3 regions of the Variovorax restrictus genome follow, and region 1 is predicted to be linked to each of the others. Evidence: riboswitches for the same ligand, from Rfam matches in the RefSeq annotation. Region 1 holds a riboswitch; each other region holds the start of a gene.
What was found. Region 1 has a riboswitch for glycine ahead of gcvT (glycine cleavage system aminomethyltransferase GcvT). Riboswitches for the same ligand answer to the same signal wherever they lie in the genome.
Positions count from the first base shown of each region.

Region 2: it holds a riboswitch for glycine, as region 1 does, so the genes downstream of both, ACSFA0_RS18730 (D-amino acid dehydrogenase) here and gcvT (glycine cleavage system aminomethyltransferase GcvT) in region 1, are expected to answer to the same signal.
Region 3: it holds a riboswitch for glycine, as region 1 does, so the genes downstream of both, ACSFA0_RS21830 (FAD-dependent oxidoreductase) here and gcvT (glycine cleavage system aminomethyltransferase GcvT) in region 1, are expected to answer to the same signal.

Region 1 covers NZ_JBPJZH010000001.1:2,333,797-2,337,757, forward strand. Annotated here, with positions in the region: gene gcvP (aminomethyl-transferring glycine dehydrogenase) at 1-133, opposite strand, end outside; gene gcvH (glycine cleavage system protein GcvH) at 281-652, opposite strand; gene gcvT (glycine cleavage system aminomethyltransferase GcvT) at 683-1,864, opposite strand; glycine riboswitch at 1,915-2,036, opposite strand; glycine riboswitch at 2,049-2,136, opposite strand; gene ACSFA0_RS11010 (hypothetical protein) at 2,158-2,697, opposite strand; gene ACSFA0_RS11015 (TRAP transporter large permease) at 2,779-3,961, opposite strand, start outside.
Region 2 covers NZ_JBPJZH010000002.1:866,654-870,614, reverse strand. Annotated here, with positions in the region: gene ACSFA0_RS18735 (OmpA family protein) at 1-19, shown strand, start outside; gene ACSFA0_RS18730 (D-amino acid dehydrogenase) at 67-1,365, opposite strand; glycine riboswitch at 1,415-1,519, opposite strand; gene ACSFA0_RS18725 (hypothetical protein) at 1,658-2,542, opposite strand; gene ACSFA0_RS18720 (SDR family oxidoreductase) at 2,586-3,488, opposite strand; gene ACSFA0_RS18715 (glutathione S-transferase family protein) at 3,485-3,961, opposite strand, start outside.
Region 3 covers NZ_JBPJZH010000004.1:172,760-176,720, forward strand. Annotated here, with positions in the region: gene ACSFA0_RS21820 (hypothetical protein) at 1-501, opposite strand, end outside; gene ACSFA0_RS21825 (helix-turn-helix domain-containing protein) at 630-1,397, shown strand; glycine riboswitch at 1,557-1,663, shown strand; gene ACSFA0_RS21830 (FAD-dependent oxidoreductase) at 1,744-2,970, shown strand; gene ACSFA0_RS21835 (FIST signal transduction protein) at 2,967-3,961, opposite strand, start outside.

The DNA.
Region 1 (3,961 bases):
GTTCCTCGCGCGTGGCCGAGCCGATGACCGGCAGCATGCGCGCCTCGTCGGCCGGCTCGATGCCGATGTGACGGGCGATGAACTCGTCGGCGTTCTCGAGTTCGCGCAGGGTGGGGAAGGCGTTGGATGGCATGGGGTGTCGAAGCAGTTCAGGCAAACACGGGATGAGCTGGCAGGTCTGAAGGTGGAACACCGCGGAACCGGCTTCGCCGGGCCGCTGGTGTTGCCCCCGGTAGGGGGTGGGCGAAGCGACACGAAGTGCGCGCAGCCTGGGGGCGAGTCAATTTTCAGCAGCGAACTTGTCGTAGTCGGCGGCTTCGAGCAGGGCGTCGAGCTGGGCGGGCTCGCTCAGCTTGACCTTGAAGAACCAGCCGGCCGCGAGCGGGTCGCTGTTGGCGAGCGAGGGGTCGGCGCGCAGCGCTTCGTTGACTTCGGTGATCTCGCCCGAGACGGGCATGAAGACATCGGCCGCGGCCTTGACCGATTCGACGACGCCAGCGACTTCACCTTGCGCGAAGGTCTTGCCGACGTCCGGCAGGTCGACGAACACGACGTCGCCCAGCGCGTCCTGCGCATGCACGGTGATGCCGACGATCGCGTCGCTGCCGGTGGCCTGGACCCATTCGTGGTCCTTGGTGAATTTGGTGCTCATGGGGGCTCCTGATAAGGGGTGAAAAAGAAATCAGCCTCGGTAGTATCGGGTCGGCACGAAGGGCAGGGTGGTCACTTCCATCGGCACCGGCTTGCCGCGCACGATGGCCTGCAGGCGGGTGCCCGGCTCCGCATAGGCGGTTGCCACGTAGCCCATCGCGATCGGCCGGTCGGCCGTCGGCCCGAGCAGGCCGCTGGTCACCTGGCCGATGGCGGCGCCCTCGAAAGACTCGAGCGGCGTGCCGTCGCGTACCGGGATGCGTTCCAGCGCGACCAGGCCGACGCGGCGGCGCTTGAGCGTCTCGTGGTCGGCGATGCCCGCCGCGCCCGAGGCCGCGGCCGCCAGCTGGAACAGCACCTTGTCCGCGCCGGGGAACCCGCCCGCGCGCGCACCACCGGTGCGACGCACCTTCTGGATCGCCCAGTTGAGCGAGGCCTCGACCGGCGTGGTCGTCTCGTCGATGTCGTGGCCGTACAGGCACAGACCCGCTTCCAGCCGCAGCGAGTTGCGTGCGCCCAGGCCGATCGGCTGCACCTCGGGCTGCGCCAGTAGAAGGCGGGCTAGTGCCTCGGCGTCGTTCGCCTTCACCGAGATCTCGAAGCCGTCTTCGCCGGTGTAGCCGCTGCGGGTGACGAAGGCCGGGATCTTCACGTCCTTGTCGCCGATCTGCACCGCGCCACCCGTCATGAAGACGAAGCGCTCGACGCCGGGCGACAGCCGCGCCAGCGTGGCGGCGGCCTGCGGGCCCTGAAGCGCGAGCAGCGCATGGTCGGGCATCGGCTGCACGTCGCAGCGCGCACCGATCCTCTGCTTGATGTGGGCGAGGTCGGCGGCCTTGCAGGCGCCGTTGACGATGACGAAGAGCGAGCCGTGGCCTTCGTTGAAGAACATCAGGTCATCGAGGATGCCCCCTGCGTCATTGAGCAGCAGGCCGTAGCGCTGCTTGCCGGGTGCCAGGTCGACCACGTCGACCGGCATCAGCGTCTCGAAGGCCGCGGCAGCATCGGGCCCGACCAGGCGAAGCTGGCCCATGTGCGAGATGTCGAACAGGCCGGCGGCGGTGCGGGTGTGCTTGTGCTCGGCCATCAGGCCGGCGGGGTATTGCACCGGCATCGAGTAGCCGGCGAAGGGCACCATGCGGGCGCCGAGTTCGACGTGCAGGGCGTGCAGCGGGGTCTTCTGGAGCGGAAGCGAATCGTCGGAAGCAGCCATGGGCGCTCTCCAAAACAAGGGGCAGACGGAATCCACGACGCAAGTCATGGGCCACCCCTGCTGTCCGCTCTACCTGAGAGATTCGCCCCGCCTGGTCACAGGCTTAGGGTTTGCTCCTTCGGTGGGCCGGCATGTCGCGATGGACGACCGACCTCTCTCCAGCAAGGAAACGCCCGGGTGAACGGGCGCCTCGTCAGTCCTTGGTACCTGAGCGTTCGGATGGGTTCCTGCGCCTTCGGTGGCCCGTGCGGGCGCTCTCCTGACCCGGGCGAGTGTAGTGGATCGACGCGGGCTCAGTGCACCGTTTCGGCTGGCAACAACTTGGCGATGCGGTCCTGGATGGCGTCGGCACGCTCGTCGCCCGCGGCCTGCCGTATCTCCGCGAGCATCATGTCGGCCACGGCCAGCATCGTGACGCGGTCGCGTGCCTCGCGCAGCGTGTCGCGCAGCACGACGGCCATCGCCGGATCACGCCGCGCGAACATTCGCTCGCACAGGTCGAACAGGAACATGCGCGTGGTCGCCAGGGAGGGCTTGCCGTCGAAGGGGTCGGCCGACACGGCGACTGGTACGGCGGGTGGCGATGGCTCGGGCACATTCGGCACGACGACGGCTGGCGCGTCGATGCGTTCGTCCGGCGCATGCAGATAGCCCTCGTGCAGCAGATGCCGCGCCACGCGCACCGCCTCGTCGCGGTCCGTGAAGAGCGGCACGAAGTCGGTCACCGAGCGCTGGCCGTCGGCCATCAGCAGCACGGCGCGCTCGCGCTGGGTCAGCGTGCGGCGGCCAGGGCGCAATTCGTCACGGGCCTTGTCGGTCTTGCTGAAGAACATGAGATGCCGGGCGGAAGATGGGCTCGCCAGCATCGGGGCAGGGCATGACAGCGGCATGAAGGCCGCCGCCACGCCCGTGCGCTATTTCGCGTAAACCAGGTCGCGCAGTGTCAGCGAGATCGCCGGGAAGTAGGTGATCAGCATCAAGCAGCCGAGCACGACCAGCACGAAGGGGATCAGGTCCTTCACGATGCGGTCGAGCGATATTCGCGCCACGGTGCAGGCCGCGAACAGGTTCACGCCGAAAGGCGGCGTGATCATGCCGAGCGCGAGGTTGACCACCATGATCAGCCCGAAGTGCACCGGATCGACGCCGAAGTGCATCGCCACCGGCGCGAGGATGGGCGCGAGCACGATGATGGCCGCGCTGGTCTCGATGAACATGCCGATGACGAATAGCGCCGCGTTCACGCCCAGCAGGAACATCACCGGCGACTTGAGCACCTCCTGCAGCCAGTGGCCGATGGCGTCGGGCACGCCCGCGCGCGTGATCAGGAAGGCGAACAGGCCCGCGTTGGCGATGATGAACATGATCACGGCCGACGACAGCACCGACTTGCGCAGGATCATGAACAGGTCTGTCACCTTGATCTCGCGGTAGATCACCATGCCGACGACGAGGGCGTAGAACACGGCCACGGCCGAGGCCTCGGTCGGCGTGAAGACGCCGCCGTAGATGCCGCCCAGGATGATGACCGGCATCAGCAATGCCCAGCCGGCCTGCCACAGCGCGCGGCCGAAGGGCATGCGGCCCTCGCCGTCGTTCTTGCCCCAGCCCTTGATCTTGCAGTAGACCCACACGAAGAGCATCAGCGCCAGACTGATCAGGATGCCCGGGCCGAAGCCGGCGATGAACAGTTCGCCGATCGACACCTCGGCGCTCACGCCGTACAGGATCATCGGGATCGACGGCGGGATGATGACGCCCAGCTCGGCGCTCGTGGCCTGCAGCGCGGCGGCGTACGAGGTCGGGTAGCCGTGCTTGATGAGCGCCGGGATCAGGATCGCGCCGATGGCGAAGGTGGTGGCCACCGACGAGCCCGACACCGCCGCGAAAATCATGCAGGTGAGCACGCAGGTCATCGGCAGGCCGCCCTGCACGCCACCCACGATGCTCTTGGCGAATTCCACCAGCCGGCGTGAGATGCCGCCGGTTTCCATCAGGTTGCCGGCCAGGATGAAGAAGGGAATCGCCGCCAGCGGAAACTTGTTGATCGAGTTGAAGATCTCCTTGGCGGAGATCAGCATGTTGGCGCCGTTGACC
Region 2 (3,961 bases), on a different contig from region 1:
CATGACAAACGTGCCCTGACCACGCGGCCGGGCGCTGATCCGCCGGTCTCTGGCCGTCATGCCGGCCTAAGCCGTGGCGCTCTTCGTGACGCTCGGTCGGGTCCGCTCCGGCATGCCTGCGAACGCGAAGTCGACCTCCGGCGCGAGCCCGCTCACGATCTGCGCGATGCTCTTGCCGGAACCGCAGGAATGCGTCCACCCCAGCGTGCCGTGGCCCGTGTTCAGGAACAGGTTCGGCAGCTTCGAGCGGCCGATGATCGGCACGTTCGACGGCGTCGCCGGGCGCAGACCGGTCCAGAACTGCGCCTGCTCGAGGTCGCCCGCGCCAGGGAAGAGCTCTTCGGTGCGGCGCACGATCGCTTCGCAACGCACGCGGTTAAGGTCGCGGTCGTAGCCGTTGAGTTCGGCCGTGCCGGCGATGCGCAGCCGGTCGCCCAGGCGCGAGAACACGAGCTTGTACTCGTCATCCGTGAGCGACACCTGGTGCGCCATCGACGCGTCCTTCACGGGCAGCGTCACCGAGTAGCCCTTGGCGGGATAGATCGGCAGGCGGATGCCCAGCGGCGCCGCGTAGAGCGGGCTCAGGCTGCCCATCGCGAGCACGTAGGCATCGCCACGCACACGCTGGAAGCGGCCATCGGCATCGGTGGCCTCGACGTGGTCGATCTGGCCGCCGGCCTCCCGCAGCGCCGTCACGGTGTGGCTCATCAGGAACTGCACGCCGTCGGCGCGGCAGCGTGCGACCAGCTCGCGCGCGAAGCTGTTCGCGTCGCCCGACTCGTCTTCGGCGGTGTAGGTGGCGCCGGCGAGCTGCGGCCGGATGTGCCGCAAGGCCGGCTCGATGCGCACCGCCTCGTCCGCCGAGATCACGCGCCGGTCGCAGCCCAGAGCGCGCATCTGCGCGGCCGGCCCCTCGGCGCCGTCGAACTCCTTCTGGCTCGTGTAGAAATGCAGGATGCCCTGCGTGCGCTGGTCGTATTCGATGCCGATGTCGCGCCGCAGCGCCTGCAGCGTGTCGCGGCTGTAGGTGCCCAGGCGCACGATCTGCTCGATGTTGTGCTGGGTGCGCGCGGGCGTGCATTCGCGCAGGAACTGCAGGCCCCAGAGCCACTGGCGCATGTCGGCGCGGATGCGGAAGAGCAGCGGTGCATCTTCCTTGCCCAGCCACTTGAGCACCTTCAGCGGCGCGCTCGGATTGGCCCACGGTTCGGCATGGCTGACCGAGATCTGCCCGCCGTTGGCGAAGCTGGTCTCGGCGGCTGGCGAGGCCTGCCGGTCGATCACGGTCACGTCGTGACCGAGTTGACGAAGGAAATACGCAGAGGTGACGCCGAGCAGGCCGGCGCCGAGGACAACCACTTTCATGGGGAACTCCAGAGGAACGATGGCACGCATGACGCGTGTCATGCGTGGTGCCGCTCCCCCTGTCCTTGGTACCTGAGAGATTCAGCCGCGGCTTTCGGCCGGGCCTTGCTCCTTCGGTGCGTCACGGTCGTGACGGCTCTCCAGACGGCGATGGTGGTGTGCAGTACGGGACCTGAGCGTTCATGGGAGATTGCGCCTTCGGTGGCCGGGACGGGGCCCGGCACTCTCCTGCAGATGGCGGATTCTACCGGCGCAGGCCCGATCGGGCGAGCCTTGCTTCAGCCGCCGCTCTTCAACCGCCGCCTTTGAGCCGCTTGTACTCGCTCTGCTTCATCGCGAGGTAATCGGCGCGCTCGACTTCGTGCAACTGCCGCGCATAGCGCTCGGTGCCGTCGAACCAGGCCGCCAGCCGGCGATCGAGCTGCTCCGGCTTCGGCGCGTCGAGAAAGGCGTCGATGGCCAAGTAGTAGCGCATGGTGTTGCGCTCGACCACGCCGCGCACGCCGCCGATCTGCTCGGGGGTGCCCTGCGCGTCGCGGCCGGTCACGGTGAAGCCGACCTTGCCGCTGCCGAGCGTGCCGAGGTAGGCCTTCATGGCGAGCCGAGCGGCCGTGCCATAGGCGTAGGAATACGAGAGGTGCACGAAGCTCTTGCCCGACGCGATCGGCGCAGCCTCGAACACGATGCGGTAGTCGCGCGTGGACAACGGCCCCTCGTCGGCCGACAGCTGTACCGCCACGTAGTCGGCGCCGCTGGCGATCGGCTTCCACGCGAATTGCACGCGCTGCGCCTGGTCCAGCGGCTGATCGAACTTGCGACCGACCGCCACGTCCAGCACGGCCCCGCCGCCCTCGCCCTTCACCACGCAATGCTTGGTGTTGAGGTGCAGCATCAGCACCTCGCACCAGTTCCCCGGCTTGCCGAGCGCACCGATGTCGGCGAAGGGATGGTCGACCACCGCGTAGATGTCGCCGCTCAGCCGATCGGGCTTCTCGGCCGAATCGAGCACCAGCGGACGCTGGAACGGGTTGTCGGCCAGCCGCGACGCGAGGGCCGTGTACTTCGCCTTCAGCGCGTTGCCGTCCTGCGCAGCGGCAGGCCCGGCCAGCGCCCATGCCATGAGCGGCGTGAGCAGCAGAAGAGGAAGACGGCGGAAGATGGCGTGAAAGGACAGCATGGTGTGGCCAAGTTAGCACGCCGGCACCACCGGTGCCTGTAGTTCAGGACCGCAGTTGCGCGCGCAGCTGCTGGCCGATGTCGGGGCGTTCGAGGAAAGGATCGGCCGGGTTGGTGATCGACACGATGCTGTCCATCCGGCTCTTCACGTTGCCCAGTGCCTTCGGATGGCTGAAAACGTAGAACTGGTTCGCGGCGATCGCGTCGAATACCTTGCCCGCCACGTCGGCCGCGCTCACCTTGCCGCTGTTCACCGCCTTGGCCGTCATGGCCTGGCCGATCAGCTGGCTCTTGGTGAGTTCGGCGGCCGGCAACGTGCCCGGGCGGTTGCGTTCGCTGCTGTGGATGCCGGTCGCGACGAAGTACGGGCACAGCAGGCTGGCGCCGATCTGGTCGGTCACCAGTGCCAGGTCCTGGTACAGCGTCTCCGTCAAGCTGACCACCGCATGCTTGCTGACGTTGTAGACGCCCATGTTCGGCGGCGTCAGCAGGCCGGCCATGCTGGCCGTGTTGACGATGTGTCCGCGGTAGCTCGGGTCCTTTGCGGCAGCGGCCAGCATCATCGGCGTGAACAGGCGCACGCCGTGCACCACGCCCCACACGTTGACGCCCAGCACCCATTCCCAGTCGGCCACGGTGTTCTCCCACACCAGACCACCGGCGCCGACGCCTGCGTTGTTGAAGACGAAGTGCGGGGCGCCGAAGCGCTGCTGCACCGCTTCGGCCAGCGCCTCCATCTCGTCGGCCTTCGACACGTCGACGCGGCGCGCCAGCACCTGTGCGCCGGCGGCTTCCATCTCGGCCCGGGCGCGGTCGAGCGCGTCCTGCTGCACATCAACCAGCACCAGGTTCATGCCGCGCGCCGCGCCGATGCGCGCGCATTCGAGGCCGAAGCCGGAGCCCGCCCCGGTGAGTACCGCCGTCTTGCCTTGAAAGTCTTGAATCATGTCGTTGTCTCTGCTGTTTTGAGGATGTAGCCGATGCGCGGGAAGTGCACGTGCAGCGTGCCGGCACGTGCGTCGGTGCGGCGCAGCGTGTAGTGGGTGCGGGTGGCGGCCACCAGTTCGCCTTCGGTCGTCTCGGGGCCGAAGCTCTCGGCGCCGATGGTGACGCGGCTGCCCAGCGGAATGCCGTGCTCGTCCTGGAAGGTGCTGTCGGTCAACAACGTGTGCGGCACCGATGCGGCGGCGTGCGCGATGGCGGTCTCGGCGTCGGTGGCTTCCATCGTGCCGTGGCCGATGGCGGCCATGCGGTCCATCCAGTCGAGCACCGCGGGCGCGAGCTGCAATACGCCGCTCATCGACGGCGTGCGCTTGCGGGTGAACCACAACGGGTGGTAGCAGGCGAAGTCAGCGATGGTCGGCACCTCGCCCATCAGATAAGGACCGTCGTCGAGCATGTCCGACAGGCGGCGCAGGTA
Region 3 (3,961 bases), on a different contig from region 1:
GGCGGCCGGCCAGCCGGCGCGCAGGCTGACCCGCTCGCACACCGCCAGGCCCAGCATGCCGGCGAAGGCGATCGCCATGCCGGCGCGGTCGGCCGCGAGCCGCAGCGCGTCGGGCTGCAGGTGATAGAAGACCGAGCCCGCCGCAGTAAAGATCAAGCCCGCGAAGAACAGCCAGGCGCAGTCCAGCGCGGCGGCCGAGCGCAAGCGCTCGTGCAGGGTGTCGAAGCGCCGCAGCCGCATCAGGCCCCAGATACCGAAGGCCGCGAACGGCAGGTTGCTCAGCACGTCCATCGCGAAGGGCAGGTCGCGCCAGGCGCGCGCATCCGCGAAGCCGGAACCGGCCCCCGCCGTGGGGTCGGGCATGGCCGGGCCGAAGCAGGCGATGAGCACGAAGGCCGCGACGAGCCAGAGCAGCGCGCGCTCGCGGGGCGCAAGCGGCGCGACTTGCGGCGCCAGGCGTTGGAACAGCGGCGAGGTCGGGAAGCGCTTGGATCGGTTCATGGTGGACTCCGGTGGTGCGGTGGGAGCGGAATCTAGTTGCCACCGGCACAAATTGGCATCGAAAATCGATACGGTCTGCCAATCCAAGCCGACCGGTATCGAAAATCAGTACCAAGGACCTGTTTTCCATGAGCACCACCGTCGACCTCGTCCAGGCCGTGAAGAACGAACTCAAGAGCGCCCGCATGACCTACGCCGACCTGGCGCGCGCGCTGGGCATGGCCGAATCGAGCGTCAAGCGCATGCTGGCCAAGGGCGACATGCCCCTCAGCCGGGTCGACGCGATCTGCCGGGCGCTCAAGATCGACTTCGCCGAGCTGGCCCGTCGCGTGGCCGACGCCCAGCCGCTGCTGCGCGAGCTGACGCAGGAGCAGGAGAAGGCGGTGGTGCGCGACAAGAAGCTGCTGCTGGTGGCCATCAACGTGCTGAGCCAATGGACGCTGGAGCAGATCGTGGCGGCCTACCGCATCACCGAAGCCGAATGCATCGCCTGCCTGGTGCAGCTCGACCGCATCGGCATCATCGAGCTGCGCCCGCTCAACCGCTACCGGCTCAAGCTGGCCAAGACTTTCCGCTGGCGGCCGCACGGGCCGGTGATGGACTTCTTCCGGGAGAACGTGGTGCTCGACTACTACCGTGGCGGCTTCGACGGCCCGGCCGAGGGTCTGCTGCTGGTGCACGGCTCGATCAGCCGGGCGCTGGCGCCGTCCTTCCTCGAACGGCTGCAGCGGGTGGCGCAGGATTTCGCGCAGCAGCACCAGACCGACCAGAAGCTCTCGCCCAACGACCGCGAGGGCTACACCCTGCTGCTGGGCATGCGCAACTGGGAATTCGAGGCCTTCACCCGACTGCGCCGCAGCGACGCCAAACCGAGCAAGACCAGCCGAGAGCCCTGACAGCGACCCGCCTAGGCCGAATGGCCAGTCGCGCCAAATTGTCAACAAGGGTAAACTCTAGGTCTGCAGGAGAGCGGGTGTCCCCCACCCCACCGTAAGCGCAAACTCCCATGAACGCCGAGGTGAACCGCATGCCGGTTCGATGACTGCCGTCTATTGATCTAGCCGTCTGGAGAGCCATCGCCCCGCGCGATGCACCGAAGGAGCAACCCCGCCGCACGCCGCTGCGGGCGAATCTCTCAGGTACCAAGGACAGAGGGAGCGGCAACCCGAACCCGGATGCGACCCGCCACCACCTGGCTTGTCATGCATCCGCCGTTTGTGCCATCCCACAAGGATCTGGACCATGCGCGTGATCGTTTTGGGCGGCGGCCTGCTCGGCGTCGCTTCGGCTTACTACCTCCAGCAACTCGGCCACGAGGTGACGGTAATCGACCGTCATGGCACACCCGCCGCCAAGGCCCGCGGGCTGGTCGCAAAAGCGGCTCCCGCCCAGCCCGCCGCCGCCCGTGGCGCTGGCTTTTCGTGGCGCGCGGCCTTCGATCGGATGCGCCACCGCATGCACGGCTGGGCCGGCTACCTGACCGGTGCCGCCCATCGCCCGACCGAACGCATGGAACACCTGGTGCGACTGGGCGCCTACAGCCGCGAGAGCGTGCGTGCGCTGGGTCGCGAGACCGGTGTGACGCAGACCCCCCGCGGGCCGGGCTGGATGCGCATCTACACCGACGCCGAGGCCTTCGCGCAGTTCGAGCGCAACGTGCCGCGCCTGCATGCGCTGGGCTGCGTGATGCACCTGCTCTCGGCCGAAGAGGCCGTGCGCCTCGAGCCGGCCCTTGCATCGCTGCGCGGCCGACTCGCCGGCGCCGCCTTCACGCGCGAGGGCACCTCGTCCGACGCCGCCGGTTTCGCCGACAGCACCATCTTCCTGTGCCGTGCCGCCGGCGTGCGCTTTCTCATGAACCACACGGTGACGAAGCTGCATGCGCAAGAGGGCCGGGTCGACCACGTCGAGCTGCGCAATGCCGACGGCGAACGCAGCACCTTGCGCGCCGACGCCTACGTGATGGCCCTGGGCTGCGGCAGCGCGGCCGTGGCGCAGGACCTGGGCATGCCGCTGCGACTGCGGCTGATGCACGAGCATTCGGTGGTGCTGCCGCTCAAGGATGCAGAACGCGCGCCGACGGCACTGCTCCATGACTGGGACAGCCGGCTGCGGATGCAGCGCATCGCGACGCCGGAGGGCGAGCGCCTGCGGGTGTGGACGACGGTCAGCGCCGACAGTGCCGCCGCCGCGCTGCCCGACGACCTTCGGCTGGCCCGCCTGCTCGCGGATGTCGAGCGGCTGCTGCCCGGCGTGGTCGACGCCCGCGGCGCCGTGCTCAGCACACGGCCCTACGCGCGCGGCGCCAGCGGCCTGCCGCTGATCGGCCGCACCCGCATGCGCAACCTCTTCCTGAACGTCGCCCCGGGCGCCGCCGGATGGATCCACGCCTGCGGTGCCGGCAAGTCGATCGCACGCATCGTCAGCGGGCTGTCGCCCGAGGTCGAGTTCGCCTTTGAGAAAGGCTAGGCGACGAAGACGGTCAGCACGCCGGTGTAGCCGTAGACGCGGTGGCGGGCGATTTCCCCGGCCGCGAAGAAGCCGACGAGCGGCACGTCGCCCAGCGCATGCCGCACGATCTGCATCTCGGCGCCTGGCGCACCGAAGTGCGGCCCGCCGCGGCCCGAACAGCTGACATAGACCGCACCGGCCACGCGACGCGCCGGATGCGGCGCCGCCTCGGCTTCGCCCGCGGCCACCGCGCGTGCGGTCGCCAGTGTCTGCTCCTCGGGCTCGAGCTCTTCGCGGATCTCCGCGCAGATGCGCATCAGGTCGGCACGTGCGGCCTGCGCGTTGCGCCGGCAGAAGCTCATGCGCATGCCGGCTTCGACCTCATCGGCGATCGCGATGCCGCGGCGCGTCGGGTCGAGCCCAATGATGTGGCGCACCAGCACGTCGTCCCCCAGGTCGCCGGTCCGGCGGATGCCGTCGCGGCCCGCGTCGACCAGGCCCACCAGCGTGGCACGTACCGCCTCGATCGCCGCCTGCGGCTGGTCGAGTGACACGTTCAGGTCGGCCAGCAGCACATCGAGCGCTGGCTCGCCGTCGAGCGTGAGCAGCAGGTTGCCGTCGGCCTCGGTGATCTCGCGTTCGCGCGACACCGGCTGGCAACCCTGCGTGACGCGCGACACCAGCCGCACGCCTTCGCCGAACAGCACGCCCGTCAGGCCGCCCGAGAAGACGCCGCCCGCTGCGCCGTGGCCGCGGATGTTGCCGTTGCCGCCGATCGCGAACTGCAGCGACTCGTCGCGCCCGGACGAAAGGCCGCCGAAGAGGTAGCCGGTGTCGGTACGCCCTGCCATCTCGCCCACCAGTTCGGCGAGCTCGTGCGTGCGCGGGTCCGCATGGACCAGCGCCGTGTACGCCTCGAAACCGGTCATCTCGGAATTGCCCAGCGGCGCCACGCCGGAGAACACGCGGTACTGGTCGCTCGGCAACGCACAGAGCATCAGGCTCATGC